DNA from 4 places in the Janthinobacterium sp. 67 genome. Region 1 is predicted to be linked to each of the others. Evidence: predicted binding sites of a transcription regulator. Region 1 holds the regulator's gene; each other region holds the start of a gene.
What was found. The regulator FNR, encoded in region 1, switches genes on or off when oxygen is low (the NO sensors DNR and NnrR bind a similar motif). The targets are predictions, from matches to a motif close to TTGATNNNNATCAA.
Positions count from the first base shown of each region.

Region 1 (4,442 bases):
GGTCAGATACTTGCGCTGTTCCGTATCGAGCTTGGTATTGCCCAGCAAATACACCATGCCCAGCACGGCATTGAGGGGCGTGCGGATTTCATGGCTCATGTTGGCCACGAAATCGCTCTTCGCGCGGTTGGCCGCCTCGGCCCGGTCGCGCTCCTGCTCCAGCTCGGCCGCGCGCGATTCGAGTTCCTGCTGCAGGCGGTCGCGTTCGCTCATCAGGCCGTTGAACGCTTCCGTCAGTTCGCCGATCTCGTCGCGCTGCCGCACCGGCACGGGGGTGAAACGGCTGCCGCTGGTGCGCAGGGCCAGCAAGGTGTCGCGCAAACGCACCAGCGGCGACAGCAGGCGCACGGTGACCCAGCCCAGAACGGCAGCGGCCAGCAGCGAGGCGAGGATGCTCCACAGCACCAGCCGGTACAGCACGCCGTCGAACGGTTCGAAGGCGTCGTCGACGGGCAGCGAGGCGGCCAGCAGCCAGTTCACCGATTTCAGGCGCTTGAAGCTGTTGACGGCCGTGACGCCGCGGCTGTTGGTGCTGACCATGCTGCCTTCGCCATCTTCCTTCAATAGCTGGGTGGTGGTCGGGTTGGCGTTCGGTTGGCGCGGCTGCAACAAGCGGCTGGTATCGGGGTACAGCACGTAGCGCGGCACGGCGCCGCGCGTGAGGATGAAGTAATAGCCGCTCTTGCCGATCTTTTCCGTGCGCAGACGTCCCAGCAGATTGTCCTTGTACAGGCGCAGCACGCCGATCACCACGCCGGCCACCTGGCCATCGGCGGCCAGCACGGGCGCCACCATCTGCACGATGGGCATGCCGCTCGACTTGCCCAGCATGGGTTCCGTGATCATGGGCTGGCGCGTGCGCAGGACGGTCTGGAAATACTCGCGTTCGGCGACGTTGATGCCGGCGCGCCCCGCCACTTCCGGCATGTCGGCCACGACAGCGCCCTGCGCATCGAGCACCAGCACGTCGTCGAACAGCACCAGCATCGAGCGGCGCGAATAGTATTCGCGTAATTGGGCCGGCTGGGCGATCAATTCCGGCGGCTGCTGCCTGGCCGTCAGGGTGACGATCTGCAGCAGCATGCCCAGTTTGTCGTCGAGCTCGGCTGCGGTGCGGCTGATCAGGGAAGACTGCTGGCTCAGCAGTACTCGCGTGAAGTCGTCGCGCATGTGCCGCACCTGGATCATGGTGACCAGCGCGATCATGGCGATCGAGGTCAGGCTGGTGGCCAGCGCGACTTTTGCTTTGATGCCGAGAGGCTTCATGATTTCCTTTTCAGTACCGGGCGGCACAGGCGGCAGATAATGCTGTTAGGAATTTTCCTATCAATACATCAACTTGGCAAGCGGCACCGCGCAAATGCCCCTCCTCGCATGGGCTTGTGACGATGTTGCCATATAATTAAAGGCTGGACGTCGTTTATTCGCCGAAATTACCGTGAAATTGGCACACGGCAACCCTGTATGCAGTAAACTTGTTGTTGCATTTTCTAAAAGGTACCGACATGACTGAAGCGCTACTCACTCCAACCTTGCCCACAGTAACCGTGGAAGCGTTGCGTGCGCGATGCTCGACCTGCAGCATGCATCAATTGTGCCTGCCGATGGGCCTCGATGTGGGCGACATGGACAGGCTGGACCAGATCATCGGCCGCCGCCGCAAGATCGTGCGCGGCGCCTCGCTGTTCCGCATCGGCGACTCGTTCCAGAACCTGTACGCGATCCGCCTGGGACACTTCAAGACCTATCAGATCAATCCCGGTGGCGAAGAGCAGGTGACGGGTTTCCAGATGGCCGGCGAACTGCTGGGCATGGACGCCATCAGCGCCGACCGCCACCACTGTAATGCGGTGGCGCTGGAAGACAGCGAAGTGTGTGAAATCCCGTTTTCCAGCCTGGAACAATTGCTGGGCAATATGCCGACCCTGCTGCGTCATTTCCACCGCATGATGAGCCAGGAAATCACGCGCGAGCAAAGTGTCATGCTGTTGCTTGGCAATATGCAGGCGACGCAGCGTTTTGCCGCCTTCATCGTCAACCTGGCGTCGCGCTACGAGGCGCGCGGCTATTCGGGCAGCAATTTCCAGCTGCGCATGTCGCGCGAGGAAATCGGCAACTACCTGGGCCTGACCATCGAGAGCGTCAGCCGTTTATTGTCGAAATTCAAGAAGGAAGGCTGGCTGCGCGTGTCGAACCGCGAGATCGAGATCTTGCAGCCTGCCAAGCTGAAAGCCATTACGGCAGGCACGGACGTCTGTAAATAAGCTTTATAGCTCTTCATCCGCGCGCAGCGCGATGCTGCGTTGCACGGGCCAGGTCCATATGCCGGACAGGCGCCACTCGCGCTTGTCGTTTTCCACCAGCACCTGCCAGCGGCTGCGTTCGAGCATCGGCAGGGCGACCGAGAAATTGCCGGCCGCATCGGGCTGCACCAGCAGCTTGATATCCTTTTCCGGCAGGGTCGCATGCGCCAGGTGCAGCAGCAAAGGAGCCTGATAGGCCTTGCCGAAGCTGTGCACGGAACCGCTCAGGCGCGCCTGCGCCACGTCGTATGACAGGCTCGTATCCATGGCCAGGTCGCTGGCGATCGTGTCGCGCTTCAAATCCTGGTTGATCGCCTTGCCTTGCTTGTAATAATCGCCCACCACCAGCGCGTCGGGCTGCGTAAACGCGATATAGCCCATGAAGCTGCCGACGACCACGGACAGGCCGGGGCCGATCATCAGCAGCCATGGCCAGCGGTGCTTGTACCACGGGGCAACGGGGGCTTGCAGTTTCAGACTGTCGGACATTTTGTTCTCCTTGGGGGCAGACCCTTTGGGTCTGACCCCAGCTTTTGCTTCTGGGTTGAAAATACAGTAAACCTACCGCATGTTGAATGCTACCCCTACGGCGAAATACCGGGGTCGGACCCAGAGGGGCCGACCCCGAATCAACATCACCGCGGCACGATGAAGACCGCGCTTTCGCGCACGTGCAGCGACGGGTCGTCCAGCGATTGCAATTCGATCGCAATCTTGTTCGAGCCCTTCTCGCCCACGCCGTGCGGCACGCGCAGGCGGATCGGCCAGCCCAGCGTTTCCGTCGGCTGCAAGGTCACTTCTTCGCGCGTCAGCAAGGTCAGGCCCGGCAAGCCGGAAGCGCTGATCTTGAAATGCTGGCTTTGCTCGGACGTGTTCATGATCTGCAGGCGGTAGACGTTTTCGATCATGCCGTCTTCCACTTCGCGTCCCATCGAACCGCGGTCGCGGATCACGTCCATTTTCAGGGGCGTGCGCAGGGCCAGCGAGGTACATACGGCGATGATGATCAGGGCCAGGATGGACGTGTAGATCAGCACGCGCGGGCGCATGGCGCGCTGGCGGATCTGCTTCGAATTGAAGTTGTTTTCCATCGCATGGTCGGTGCTGTAGCGTATCAGGCCACGCGGCCGCTCGACCTTGTCCATCACGCTGTTGCAGGCATCGACACAGGCGGCGCAGCCGATGCATTCATACTGCAGGCCGTTGCGGATATCGATGCCGGTCGGACACACCTGCACGCACAGGGTGCAATCGATGCAGTCGCCCAGCTTGTCGTTGTTGCCGGCCTTCTTGCTCATGGCGCCGCGTGGTTCGCCGCGCTTGGCATCGTAGGTGATGATCAGGGTGTCCTGGTCGAACATGGCGCTCTGGAAGCGCGCGTAGGGGCACATGTATTTGCACACCTGTTCGCGCAGCCAGCCCGCGTTGCCGTAAGTTGCCAGGCTGTAGAACAAGACCCAGAACCATTCCCAGGGACCGAAATTGAGGGTGGTCACCTCGCGCGCCAGTTCCTTGATCGGCGTGAAGTAGCCGACAAAGGTAAAGCCCGTCCACAGGGCGATGGCGCCCCATACCAGGTGCTTGGCCGTCTTCTTGAAGGCCTTGCGCACGGACGGGCCCTGCCTGTCGAGGGCCATGCGCGCGCTGCGCGTGCCCTCGATGCGGCGTTCGACCCACAGAAAGATTTCCGTGTATACCGTTTGCGGGCAAGAAAACCCGCACCACACCCGCCCGGCAATGGCCGTGACGAGGAACAACAAATACGCACAGATGATCAGCAGGGCCGCCAGATAGATGAAATCCTGGGGCCACAGCACGACGCCGAAAATGTAGAACTTGCGCGTGGTCAAGTCGAACAGCAGGGCTTGCCTGCCGTTCCAGGTCAACCACGGCAAGCCGTAGAACGCCAGCTGGGTAAGCCATACGCATACCCATCGCCAGGTAGCGTAGCGTCCTTTGGCCTCGCGAGGGTAGATCTGCTCGCGGGCCGCATACATCTTGATGACTTGAGGTTCCATTACATCATTTCACGGGCGTCGGGGAATTCGACAGGCTCCAGACATACGCCGACAGCACGTGTACCTTGGATTCGCCGAGGAAATCGCTGAAGGCCGGCATGGTGTTGTTGCGTCCCTTGCG
Region 1 covers NZ_PGES01000001.1:4,122,256-4,126,697, reverse strand. Annotated here, with positions in the region: gene CLU90_RS18455 (response regulator) at 1-1,266, opposite strand, end outside; gene fnr (fumarate/nitrate reduction transcriptional regulator Fnr) at 1,506-2,264, shown strand; gene CLU90_RS18445 (FixH family protein) at 2,268-2,792, opposite strand; gene ccoG (cytochrome c oxidase accessory protein CcoG) at 2,939-4,321, opposite strand; gene ccoP (cytochrome-c oxidase, cbb3-type subunit III) at 4,326-4,442, opposite strand, start outside.

Region 2 (4,442 bases), 3.7 Mb from region 1:
ACGGTTCCACGGCCGTCAGGGCGATCAGCAAAGCCAGGGCCGCCAGCGGCAAACTCATCGTCTGCTGTTCCACCAGCGCGGCCACGGCCAGCAGCACGCCAGCCAGGGTCGCGCTGCCGGCCACGCCATACGCGGCGCCGGCCGCCGTTTCCAGGCGCAGCAGGGCAAAATCGGCTTGCGCCAGCGAACGGTCGATCTGCCCCAGCGCCGCGCATTGGGCGTCGATGCGGCCTGCCATCACGAGATCCGTCTGGCCGGCCACCAGGTCGATGGCGCCGGAACGCAATTTTTCGATGGCGCGCGAACGCACGATGGAGGGACGGCGGGCGCGTAGCGCGACGATCCAGCCGATGCCGCCGCCGGCGGCCAGCAGCCACACGGCCAGACCCAGGCCCAGCTGCCACTGCATCGCGCCCAGCGCCACACCGGCCAGCAAGGCCGCGCACAGGGCCGTGAAGGCGGGCACGAGCAGGCGCAAGTACAGCGATTCGAGCGCGTCGATATCGGCCGTCAGGCGGAACAGCAGCTTGGCCGGCTGGCGCAGCAGGCGGCTCGCCGCTTGCGGGCGCGACCAGCCGCGGAACAGCCGCACGCGGATGCTGGCCAGCGCGGCAAACGTGGCGTCGTGCGTGACGAGCCGCTCCGCATAGCGCGAGCCCGTGCGGCCGATGGCCAGCAGGCGGATGCCGGCCGACGGGCCGAACACGTCAAAGACAATGGCGGTGGAGGCGTGCAGGCCGGCAATCGAGGTGGCCGTGATAAACCAGCCGGACAAGCCCAGCAATGCCATGCCGGCCACCGCCGTCAGCGCCGCCAGCAAGGCGCCGCCGATCAGCTTGCAGGGCTGGGCCAGCAGCAATTGCCGCAAGACGGGGTTCGATATGAGTGAAGTTTTCATGCGCGCAACTCCTGCACTTGGGCATGCGCATCGACCTGCACCGTGCGCTGCAGGCGGCCAGCCAGCACGGGGTCGTGCGTGGCGACGATCATCGTCTTGCCTTGCGCCAGTGCCAGCAGGGCGTCCGTCACACGCGCCGCCGTTTCGCTATCCAGGTGGGCCGTCGGTTCATCGACGAGCAGCAAATCCGCATGCGGATGCATGGCCACGCGGGCCAGGGCCAGGCGCACGGCTTCGCCGCCGGACAAGCCCTGACCGCCATCGCTGAGCATGACGGCCGGCTGCGCCTGCGCCACGGCAGCCAGGTCGGCCAGGTGCAGCGCCTGCGTCACGTGCGCGGCACTGGCGCCCACGCGGCCCAGGGTCACGTTCTGGCTGACGGACGCGGCAAACACGTGGGGGCGCTGGCCCATCCACGCCATGCGCTGGCGCAAGGTATTGACGGTGCTGTTGGTCAGGCGCACGCCGCCGATGCGGATCTCGCCGCCGCTGGCGGGCAGCAGGCCGGCCAGCAGGGACAGCAAGGTGGTCTTGCCCGCGCCGCTGGCACCCAGCAGGGCCACGTGTTCGCCCGCGCGCACGGCCAGGTCGAAGCCGTCGAACACGGGCGCTTCGCCCGGATGGGCAAAGCGCAATTGCTGGAGGTCCACGGCGGGCGCCGCCACGGCCATGGCGGCGGTCGAGACGGCCGCCACTTCCACGCCAGCGCCAGGCAGGGGCACGCCATCGGCCGCCAGGTCGTGCAAGCTGGCCAGACCCGCTTCGCCGGCCGCCTTGTCGTGCCAGACGGCGGCCAGTTCGCGCAGCGGCTCGAAGAAGGCGGGCGCCAGCAGCAGGATGAACATGCCCTGCCCCAAGGTCAGTTCCCGGCCCCAGGTGCCGAAATTGATGCTGCCCAGCAAGGAGAAACCGATGAAGGCGGCCACCATGGCGACACCGAGCGCGGAAAACAATTCCAGTACGGCGGACGACAAAAAAGCGATGCGCAGCACCACCATCGTGCGCCGGCGCACGGATTGCGAGGAGGCGTCCAGCCGTTCGGCCGTGGCGTCGACGGCGCCCAGCGCGCGCAAGGTGGCCAGGCCGCGCAGGCGGTCCAGCAGAAAGGCGTTCATGCTGCCCATTTCCACCATCTGCGCGCGGCTGGCCGCTTGCGCGCCCATGCCCACCAGGGCCATGAAGACAGGAATCAGGGGCGCGGCGATCAGCAGGATCAGCGCGGCGATCCACGACAGCGGCGTCACCACGGCGAGGATCACGAACGGCACGAGCATCACCTTCCAGCGCGCGGGCTTGTAGCGCACCAGATACGGCACGATGGCTTCGGCCTGTTCGGCGATGACGCTGGCCGCCTGGCCCGACTGGGCGCGCTGGCGGTCCAGCGGCGAACGGCGCGCCAGCGCTTGCGCCACTTGCGCGCGCAAGGTGGACAGGTGCGCGCGCGCCGCCGCATACATGCGCCGCGCGCCCCACGCTTCGCAGACGGCGCGCAGCACGCCCAGCAGCAGCACGCCGGCGGCCGGCGCCAGCGCGGCGCGCCAGCCGGCGCCATCGAGCATGGCTTGCACGGCCCAGGCCAGCAAAGCCGCTTGCGGCAGCCACAGCAAGGCGGCACCGCCTTGCGCCAGGCTGGCGGCACGGGGAAGAATAAAGCGGGGCAGAGACAAGGGCGTGGTCGGCATCTTCTATACTTCTTGAGTTTTCAGAATTTTCTGTAAATTCGATATTTTGTATAATACTGCGAAACATGACATATATCAATTGACCCCACCAGTATGGCGTGAAAAAATTCAGATAATTATGAAAACTCAACATATCCAAATGACGCCGCTGATCCTGACCTTCGTCAGCCATTTCGGCGAGATGGGCAGCCGCTGGGGCTTTAACCGTACGGTGGGACAAGTGTACGCCTTGTTATTTGTCGCGGAGCACCCTTTGCACGCGGATGAAATCGCCGAACACCTGAGTTTTTCGCGCTCGAACGTGAGCATCGGCTTGAAGGAATTGCAGGGCTGGGGCTTGATACGCCAGTCGCGTATACCTGGCGACCGGCGCGAGTATTTCTCCTCGCTGGGCGACGTGTGGCAAATCTTCCGCGTCGTGGCCGCCGAGCGCCGCCGCCGCGAAGTGGCGCCCACCCTGACGGTGCTGCGCGAATCGCTGCTGGCGCCGGCCACGGAGCCAGTCGACCAGTATGCGCAGGAACGCATGCGCGAAATGTATGAACTGGTCGACCTGGCCAACACCTGGTTCGACGACTTGCAGCGCCTGTCGCCCGAATCGATGGCGCAACTGATGAAAATGGGCGCCAAGGTACAAAAGCTGCTCAACGCCAAGGATCGCCTGTTTGGCGTCAGCAACAACAGCGACTGAAGCCCTCCCCTCGCCACAACCGGGACGCCGCCAGCACAAGCTGGCGCGCCTTGTCACGCCATTTCCCCACGTCATGTTGACCATTACTAGCACAGCCATACATAGCCGTATGCGATGTTGTCAACTGAACCAATAGTATTATTTAAATTGTATTAATTTATATCAAGAGTAAGCTTGCATTTGCGTACTCTCTACGCACAGGAAATAGATAAAAACGGGCAATGGGATGACTTCCCCGGCATGTAGGGACGCGTCCCAACACGATGAAGCGACTGTCTCAAGCACAAGGGGATTTTCATGAAAAGCGTAAAGAGCATTGCCATCAAGGCATCCATGCTGGCTGCCGTAACGGTACTGGCTGGCGCAGCACAGGCTGCCACGTGGGTGGACGTGGGGCCGGCCAGCGGTTTCGTCATCGCCGGCAGCACCGTCACCTATTCGCCGTCGCCGGCACTGCAGGTGAAATATTATGACGACAATCTGGTGCCACAGAGCCCCTCGGACATCCAGGGTTACATCAATGGCGTGTTCGGCACCACCCTGGGCGCCGCCGTCTCGATTTGCGACAACCCCACCTCGGGCTGCAGCGCCGGCACCACGGGAGGCTTGAGCGGCGGCGTCAACTCTTATACGAGCGCGGCCGCCTATGACTACTTGGCCATCCACTTCGGGCAGGGAGAACTCGTGTTCCACTGGGCCGCCCCTGTGGCTGCCGGCACCACCTTCACGGTGGCAGGCCTGCCCAAGGATCTGAGCAATTACAGGGCCTTCACTTCCGCCGTGCCGGAACCTGAAACCTATGCCATGCTGCTCGCCGGCCTGGGCCTGCTGGGCTTCCTGGCACGCCGCCGCCAGGGAAAGTAAGCATCATCGGCGGCAGCGGCGCACCAGCGCCCGCTGCCGCTTTCCATGCCAACCGCATCTTTACACCGCGCTTGCGGCGCAAGACCCGCTTTTTACACCATCTTTAGACTTCCCTCGCTATGCTCGACGGCATCCACTGCTGACCGAAGAGGGAATCATCATGCACGAACAACCGTTTCAGCCACGCGCGCGCAGCGTGATCCGCCAGCACCTGCCCGTAGGGGAACGGCTGCGCCTGGCCCGGCTGGCCCGGCTGGCCAGCAAGAAAATCGTATCGCTATTGTCTGCGCTGCTGTGCGCGGCGCCG
Region 2 covers NZ_PGES01000001.1:392,201-396,642, reverse strand. Annotated here, with positions in the region: gene CLU90_RS01805 (amino acid ABC transporter ATP-binding/permease protein) at 1-898, opposite strand, end outside; gene cydD (thiol reductant ABC exporter subunit CydD) at 895-2,580, opposite strand; gene CLU90_RS01795 (GbsR/MarR family transcriptional regulator) at 2,720-3,271, shown strand; gene CLU90_RS29800 (PEP-CTERM sorting domain-containing protein) at 3,569-4,135, shown strand; gene CLU90_RS01785 (hypothetical protein) at 4,296-4,442, shown strand, end outside.
Region 2: the regulator FNR is predicted to act here: its motif matches at 2,646-2,659, upstream of cydD (thiol reductant ABC exporter subunit CydD).

Region 3 (4,442 bases), 730 kb from region 1:
TGGCCATCGGTTCGAAGCGCCGATTCCCGAGTTCGTGCTGTCCGTGCCGCGCACCCTGCATTGACGCAACGCCGGGGGCTTGCGCCCCTTACTTCAGTTTTTCGGTGCTGTCCTGTTCTTCGCCGAGCTGCTTGCGTGCAGGCGGTGCGGGTTTTTTACCCGAATACATGGTCCACCAGACTATAAATGCCAGCAAGAAGAACGCCACCAGCGCCTCTATCATCAAGATCCACATACGCACCCCTATGTTATTTACCCGCAGCTTAGTATTTACCCGCCGTCTGTTGACACGCGGTAGTCTACCCGTTTCAATCGGCGCCGTCGCGCTTGCGTTGTCCGCCTGTACCACGCCGCCGGCGGAGCCGGTCGCCGCGACTGGCAAGGCGCCGCCCATCGCCCCGACCGTCGTCAGGCCGGTTCCGGCCAAGCCTGCCGACGCCAAGGATGCCGCGGATGTGGCGGCGCCCACCTTCGTGCCCGCCAAGTTTGCCGCCTTGCCAGGCTGGGCACGCGATGACATGCGCGCCGCCTGGCCCGCCTTCATGGCCTCGTGCGGCGTGCTGGTGAAACGTCCGGACTGGAAGGAATCGTGCACGATCGCGCGCCAGGTGAATGCCGATAGCGACAAGGCCATCCGCCTGTTCTTCGAGACCTTCTTCGTGCCCAATCAAGTCATCACGGCCGATGGCGCCAGCACCGGCCTCGTGACCGGCTATTACGAACCGCTGCTGCACGGTGCGCGCAAGCGGGGCGGTCCATACCAGACACCGCTGTACAAGGTGCCCGACGACCTCGTCTCGGTGGATTTGTCCGGCGTGTATCCGGAACTGAAAAACATGCGCTTGCGTGGCAAGCTGGTCGGCAAGAAGGTGGTGCCGTACGCGACGCGCGCCGACATCGAACGCGCCACGTCCGTCACGGGCAAGGAATTGCTGTGGGTGGATGACGAAGTCGAGGCCTTCTTCCTGCAAGTGCAGGGATCCGGGCGCGTGCAGCTGACCGATACGCAGGAAACCGTGCGCGTGGCGTATGCGGACCAGAACGGCCATCCGTACAAATCGATCGGCCGCTACCTGGTCGACAAGGGCGAACTGACCCTGAGCCAGGCGTCCGCGCAAGGCATCAAGGCGTGGATCGCTGGCCATCCCACGCGCAAGGATGAGTTGTTCAACGCCAATCCCAGCTATGTGTTCTTCAAGGAAGAGCGCCTGCCCGACCCGAAAGTGGGGCCGAAGGGTGCGCTGGGCGTGCCGCTGACGCCGCAGCGCTCGGTGGCCATCGATTCGCGCTTTTTGCCGCTGGGCGCACCCGTGTTTTTGGCCACCACGCAAGCCAATAGCGAGATTCCCATGCAGCGCCTGGTGATGGCGCAGGATACGGGCGGCGCCATTCGCGGGCCTATCCGTGTCGATTATTTCTTTGGCTTTGGCGCGGAAGCGGCCGAGAATGCGGGCCGCATGAAGCAGAGCGGCGCCGTGTGGGTGTTGTTGCCGAAGCAGGCGCCGGCGCGCTAGGGAAAGCGTCGCCGGGCAGTTCGAGGTGTGACTTAGCGCAAGACCATCACGGGTAAATGGGTGTGGGCCAGCACTTTTTGCGTTTCGCTGCCCACGAACAGCTTGTTCAAACCCTTGCGGCCATGCGAGGCCATCAGGATGATGTCGCAATGGTAGGTCTGCGCCGCATTGACGATTTCATCGTGCGGGCTCGGCGACACGGCGACCACGCCTTCGAAAGGCACGCCGGCGGCGCGCGCCGCTGCGCCGATCTTGTCGATGGCGCGTTGCGACGCTTCCTGCATCTGCTGTTCATACAGGCTGGCGTCGAGCACGATGCCGCCGTCCGCCATCGGCGAGAACGGGAACGGTTGCACCACGCTGATGGCGACCAGCTTGGCCTTGTTCAATTGGGCGAAGGCGAGGGCGGTCTCGGCGGCTTTGTCGGACAACGGCGAGCCGTCGGTGGGAAATAAGATGGTGTTAAACATAGCGTGCTCCTCAAGTGATGTAAGACAGCTTATGGATTTACATCAATTAAAACCTTGATATAAATCAAACCTCACAGGCTTTGGCGTGAATAGTGTCGCCAAGGCAATCTTTTGCCAGTGTATTCCCGTTCACCGCTTCAGGTGCGCACTCTACGCAGCGGCGTGCCCCACACCATGGCCACCGTCAACACGATGCTGCCTGCCGCGATGCAAGCGAGGCCATTGCGCACGCCAAAATGTTCTGCTACCCAGCCGGCGGCCAGCGCGCCCAGCGGCGCCGTGGCCACCGTCAGGAAGCGCATGGTCGACGTCATGCGGCCCAGCATGGGGTCGGGCGTAACCTTCTGGCGCAAGCCCAGGTAGGGAATAAAGAACAGCATCACGCCGCAATCGAAAAAGAACATCAGAACGGCATAGGCGACGGCGCTGGCCGCTGCGCTACCGAACAGCGCGGCGGGAATCGTCGGCGTCAGGGCAAAACACACGGACGTGGAGGCCAAGCCGATGAGGATGGTGCGGCCCGTGCCATAGCGCCTGGTCAACGGCTTGACAATGAAAGCGCTGAGCAGGACGCCGGCGCCGCCGAGCATTTGCGTCATGCCCAACACGCCGGGGCTCATGCCCAGGTCGCGCGTGGCGAACAGTACCGTCAAGGCCATGCTGGCGTAAAACAGGAAATGCCAGATGCCGGCGCCCCAGGCCAGCGCGCGCAGCAGCGGTTCGCGCCAGACGAACAGCAAGCCGTCGGCGATGTCGCGCAAAGCGTGCTTGCTTGACGGCGCGGGGCGCGGGTCGCGCACGCTCATGGCGCGCAGATTGAAGACGGAAACCAGATAGCCGCACGCCGTGCACAGGATGGCGACGGGCGCCGACAGCACTTGCACGAGCACGCCGGCCAGGCCGGGACCGATCAGGCGCGAAGCCGATTCGGTGGCGGCAAATTTCGATTGCGCATCGATCAAGCCGTCGCGGCCCACGAGGAAGGTCAGAAACACCTGTTCGGCGCCGCCACCGACGACGAAGCCCGTGCCGATGATGAAGCCCACTATATATAACCATGGCATCGACAGCACGCCGCACCAGTAGGCCACGGCCACGCTGGCCAGGGCCAGGCCCGACATGCTTTCGCTGAACAGCATGATCGGGTGCTTGCTGCGCCGGTCCAGCAGCACGCCGACGGGCAAGCCGAAGAGGGCGAACGGCAGCGCCTGCAGCGCGACCAGCACGCCCATCTGTTCCGGCGTCGCATGCAGCAAGAGCACCGCGCACAGGGGCAGGGCCAGCGAGGTGATCTGGGCGCCGAAGCAATTGAGGCCGTTGCTGAACCACAGGCGGCGAAAATTGACGCTGGCGGCGCTGCCGTCGCCGCGCAGGTAACGGGCGCAATACTGGAAGAAGGAAGAAAAAATATGCTGCTCGATAAAAAAGATCGGGCTCACAATAATAGCAGCGCACCTGCCGCGCCGCTGCCGTTAGCCGCTACAATCGTTGCACCGTTCATCGAGAGGAGACACCATGCAATACGAAGACCTGATCATCGACATCCAGGACAAAGTGGCGGTCATCCGCCTGAACCGCCCCAAGGCGCTCAATGCATTGAATGAGAACATGATGAATGAGCTGGGCGACGCCTTGCTGAAGTTCGATGCGGATGATAATATCGGCTGCATCGTACTCACGGGCAGCGAAAAAGCGTTTGCCGCCGGTGCCGACATCGCCGCCATGGCCGACTATACCTATCCAGACACCTATACCCAGGGCTACATCAGCCGCAACTGGGAGCATATCCTGCGCGTGCGCAAACCCGTGGTGGGCGCGGTGGCCGGCTATGCGCTCGGTGGCGGTTGCGAACTGGCCATGATGTGCGATTTCCTGATCGCCGCCGACAGCGCCAAGTTCGGCCAGCCGGAAATCAAGGTTGGCGTCACGCCGGGCGCGGGCGGTACGCAGCGTTTGCCGCGCGCCATTGGCAAGGCCAAGGCCATGGACCTGCTGCTGACGGCGCGCACCATCGATGCCGCCGAGGCGGAACGCATCGGCCTCGTGTCGCGCGTGGTGCCGGCCGATAAATTGCTGGAAGAAACCCTGGCCGCCGCCAAGACCATCGCCGCCATGCCGACCTCGGTTGCCATGATGATCAAGGATTGCGTCAACCGCGCCTTTGAAACCACCTTGACCGATGGCGTCGCCTACGAGCGCCGCTTGTTCCAGGCTGCTTTCGGTACGCCTGCACAAAAAGAAGGCATGCATGCTTTCCTGGAAAAGCGCTTGCCAAACTTCGACGGTCTTTGATATGATTCGCCTCCTCGCAAAACGACGCACACAAAACATGGTGTTGCAGAGTAAAAACGGGGAGCAAAAGAAGGTTGACGAAATGCTGCAAACGCTTCATACTCTTCCTTCTTCGCAGCTGACAAACACAACGCTTTGTCGATAGCGCGAAAGCAGTAACCGAATA
Region 3 covers NZ_PGES01000001.1:4,850,859-4,855,300, forward strand. Annotated here, with positions in the region: gene apaG (Co2+/Mg2+ efflux protein ApaG) at 1-64, shown strand, start outside; gene CLU90_RS29750 (hypothetical protein) at 89-235, opposite strand; gene mltA (murein transglycosylase A) at 333-1,514, shown strand; gene CLU90_RS21755 (universal stress protein) at 1,547-1,984, opposite strand; gene CLU90_RS21760 (MFS transporter) at 2,122-3,423, opposite strand; gene CLU90_RS21765 (enoyl-CoA hydratase) at 3,500-4,276, shown strand.
Region 3: the regulator FNR is predicted to act here: its motif matches at 2,039-2,052, upstream of CLU90_RS21755 (universal stress protein).

Region 4 (4,442 bases), 1.3 Mb from region 1:
AGTGCGCGCCTATATGCGGCGCCGCGAACATGCGCTGCAGCCGCCGCCACCGCCCGATGAAATTCGCCGGCAACTGGCCTGGTGCCACACGGACGATTTTCTCTGTACCTGTCTTCCTGCCACCCCGGCCGGCATGGCTGCGCGAGGCTGGCATCTTTCCGCCGAAATGGCTCGCTTGGGTGCCCTCATGGCGATTGCCTGGCTCATGCGTAGCGGCGTTCCTCATTGTAAAAATTGATGACTTGCAGCAAATTTTTCCGATTTGAGTTATCCTCTAGCACATCCCAAGTGCGTCAATTCTCTTCAATTATCACAATTTTGCTTTAAGTTACGCAAAAATCAACAATAGCGTGTATTATATTGTTTGCGGCGTAAAATCCGCATAAGTGATGGCGCTTTTTAGTGTGTTTACCCTGAATTAGTGCAGAGGAGACATTCTGTTTTTTCTTGCTCTAATACAACAAGTACGGATTTTTGATCATGTCTCTCAAACAAATTACCTCTTTGCCTACCTACAACCCGAATCGCGTCCTCGATGCGATCATCGACAAGCTGCAGTTGAAAAACGATGCCGCCTTGTCGCGAGCTCTGGAAGTGGCGCCACCTGTTATCAGCAAGATTCGTCACAACACCTTGCCGATCGGCGCCACGATCCTCATCCGCATGCATGAAATCAGCGATTTCAGCATTCGTGAACTGCGCGAGTTGATGGCTGCCTAAGAGCGCCTGACAGACGGCAAACTGAGAGGTGCCGTCTGGGTAAGTCAGGCTTGCCGCGTGCGGCAGCCACATTTGTTTTCCGCTTTTCTATTGCGTGTCGCGGTTCAGTACCGGACGATCAACATAGAAGCGCCCCAATTCCAGGCCAGTCGAAGACGATTTGACCACCGCCGCCGTCAGTGAGGCAGGCGCGCTGGAAAATGCGGTGCCGGCAGCCCCGGTCGCGCGGCCCGAATACGCCGTCGCCTGTACCGCCGCACTGGAAAACGCCGTTTGCACGGCCCGGCCCGAGTATGCCGTCGCCTGTACCGCACGTCCCGAATACGCCGCCTGTACCGCACGTCCCGAATATGCCGCCTGCACGGCACGGCCCGAATACGCCGCCTGTACGGCGCGCCCCGAATACGCCGTTTCTGCGCGGATATAATCTTCCCCGAACGTTTGCTCATACAGTTGCTTCATGCGCTCGCCCACGCGATGGTGCGCCGCTTCGTCGTCTTCGCCGCGCAAGCCGATGTAGGGGAAGTGATGGAGGAAGTAGCCAAACACCTGTTCGCAGTCCGCCGCATATTTCAGGGTGTCGAGGATGTGGTAGTGCCAGAAGGTATCGACGTCCATCAAAGGCGCCGTTTCTTCTTCCGGAAACTGTTTCATCAGGATCAGGAAGCGGCGGTATTCGAATTCCACCGCATTCGCCTTTTCCAGGCTCCATCCTTCGCCTGATTCCCGGTGCATCAGCTTGACCTTGATCGCGTCCAAATTCAAATCGGCAATTGCCTTGAAACTGTCGTTCGTATCCATGAATGTCCTTTGGTAAAAAAGAGCGTTGTGGGAAATACGGTGAAACAAGGGAGAGCGGCGCTTGTGTGGCGGTTGTGTACTCCTGGCAAATGGTCGAGGAATGCCTGGCCCATGGCGGGCGGGCGCTGAATTGTTCTACATCAATATTGCATCTAATTACGAAATATGCAAGCTGAGCTTGTTTCATGCGGGCACCCGCCTGTCAGCTGCTGGCCCTGCTTTCTTCCTGGTAGGGAAACGCGGTGGCGTCCGCGCCCAGCGGCACGCTGACGTGCACGCTCATGCCGGCGCCGGGGCTGCTTTCGATGTAAAAAGTTCCACCTAACAACTTGATGCGTTCCTCGATGCCTACCAGGCCAAACGAGCCCAGCTTGTTGCGCCCGTCGATGGCCGCGCCCACGCCGTTGTCGCTGATGCTCATCGATACGGTATCGCGGCACTTTTCCAGCTTCACTTGCACGCGGCTGGCATGGGCATGCTGGGAAATATTGCTCAGCGACTCTTGCAGGATGCGAAACAGGGCCGTCGCGCATTGATCGCTGAGGCAAATGTCGTCGTGGCTTTCGCTCACCTCGCAGTCGATGCCCGTGCGCAGGCGAAATTGCGCCACCTGCCATTCGACGGCCGCATTCACGCCCAGGTCCAGCACGGTAGGGCGCAAGTCGTTGATGATTTGCCGCACGCTCTTGATGGTGGCGTCGATCTGTTCCAGGGTCGAGCGGGCGCGGGCATTCAGGCGCGGGTGGCGGCGTTGCGTGCGCGAAGCGAGCATGTCGGCGTCGATGCGCAAGACCAGCAGGTTCTGCCCCAGGTCGTCGTGGATTTCGCGCGCGATGCGCTTGCGTTCTTCTTCCTTGATCTGGTCGGCGTGGGCCGCCAGGCGGCGCAGTTTCTGGTGCGACAGCTGCAAGCGAATCTGGCTGGCGCGCAATTCCTCCGTCATGCCGTTGGCCATCTGGATGGCGCGCCGGCGCGACGAGGCCAGGGTATGGAACAGCATGTAGAGCAGCATGGCGCTGGCGAAACCGGTCAGCAGGGCCAGCCATGGCAAAAAGGCGTCGAAGCGCGTGTACAGGTCGCTCTTGCGCACGCTGAACAGCGCTTGCCAGACGCGGCCATTGTGTTTGATTAGCATCGTGCTGCTCAGGTAGCGGCCCGAACTGCCGGGCAGCCACCATGGCGCATGCATGCCCGCCGTCGTGCTGTCGAAGATGGGGCGCATGTCGTGTGGTAAGTCTAGCGGTGCGCGCGCCTGCGGGCCGATATCGAACAGGGTCAGGCGGACGTTGCGCACCGGCATGTCGGCCAGCGCGCTGCGCATCATCGTCACCAGGTCGTAGCCGATGCCGACGGAGCCCTGGTACGCCGCGCGCCTCTGCTCCACGGTATCGGTCGGCATGCCGTAGCGGTACACAGGCAGGCGCATGGCCATGCCCGTCAGCTGGGGACGGCCTTGCATCGGCACGGGCACGCCGGAATTGCTGATGTTGCCGGAATCGCGTGACTGCGCCAGCGCTTCGGCGATCAGGGGACGCGAGGCGATGTCATAGCCATATTTTTCCGGGGCGCTGGCAATCGGCTCGATGTACACGAGCACGGAATAATGGGAGCGCGGGGCGGGCGGATGGATGGCAAACGCCGGATAGCCATCGCGTCCGGGCGGATAGTCGCGCCGCATGGCCGCTTCGAAGACGGGGCGCTGCGCTTCGTCCAGTTCCTGGCTGTAATTGAGGTTCATCACACCCGGGTAGTTCTGTTGCAGGGCGATATTTTCCACGTAGCGGTGGAATTGCTCGCGGCTCACGTGTTCGTTGGCGTGGAACAGGCTGGCCGTACCGCGCAGCAGATTGGCATACGACTGGACGCGCGATTCGATGTTTTTCCGGGTATTGCGCGCCAGGTTGTCGAACAGGTCGCTGGCGTCGCTTTCGACCGACAGCGAGGCGGCCATGTAGAACAGCAGACCTGCCATCATCGACATCACGAAGCCGAGCAGCCACAGCGGTCTTTTTTCAGCAGATAAGGGGTGTTCGCCGGCAGTAGAAGACATTGCCATCCGCATCAGGAGGAGGAATCGGGTGCCGCCTGGATGGCGGTGGCTGGACTGCGTTGTACAAGCGCTATCGAAATTGCAAATTGCTCAATAGCTGCCTAATATACAAAATTATTGTGAATGTAGTCAACAGGCAATATTCTCAGTGACATATGTTGTTGAAACGAAAAAAAAACCGCCGCAGCGGTTTTTGTGTGTGTGCCATCCAGCTCTTATTTGGCGGGCTGCCAGCTGTCTTTCAGGGTGACGATGCGGTTGAAGACGGGCTTGCCCGGCTGGCTGTCGACCCGGTCGGCCGCGAAGTAGCCGTGGCGCTCGAACTGGAAGCGCTCTTCCGGCTGGGCCAGTTCCGCGCCCGGTTCCAGCCACGCTTGCACGACTTCCTTGGCCAGCGGATTCAGGGCCAGCTTGAAGTCCTTGCCGCCCGCGTCCGGTTGCGGGTCCGTGAACAGGCGGTCGTACAGGCGCACTTCGGCGGGAATGGCCGTCGGCGCGCTGACCCAGTGCATATTGCCCTTGACCTTGTAGTTGGCGCTGCCTTCCGTGCCCGACTTGCTGTCCGGGAAATAGGTGCAATGCACGGCGATGACCTTGCCGTTTTCATCCTTGTCAAAGCCCGTGCACTCGATCACGTAGCCGTAACGCAGGCGCACGCGGCTGCCCGGCTTGTCGTCGATCGGCGGATACAGGCGGAAATAGCCCTTGTTCGGCACTTCCATGAAGTCGTCTTCCTCGATCCACAGCTCGCGCGAGATGGGGAAGGTGCGCAGGCCGCGCTCGGGGAAGTGCGGGTGCACGGGGGCCGTGCATTCCACGCTTTCGCCTTCGGGGAAATTGTCGATGATCAGTTTCAACGGACGCAGCACGG
Region 4 covers NZ_PGES01000001.1:5,439,061-5,443,502, forward strand. Annotated here, with positions in the region: gene CLU90_RS24330 (hypothetical protein) at 1-238, shown strand, start outside; gene CLU90_RS24335 (hypothetical protein) at 481-720, shown strand; gene CLU90_RS29760 (glycine-rich domain-containing protein) at 808-1,521, opposite strand; gene CLU90_RS24340 (sensor histidine kinase) at 1,724-3,571, opposite strand; gene CLU90_RS24345 (glutamine--tRNA ligase/YqeY domain fusion protein) at 3,787-4,442, opposite strand, start outside.
Region 4: the regulator FNR is predicted to act here: its motif matches at 1,652-1,665, upstream of CLU90_RS29760 (glycine-rich domain-containing protein).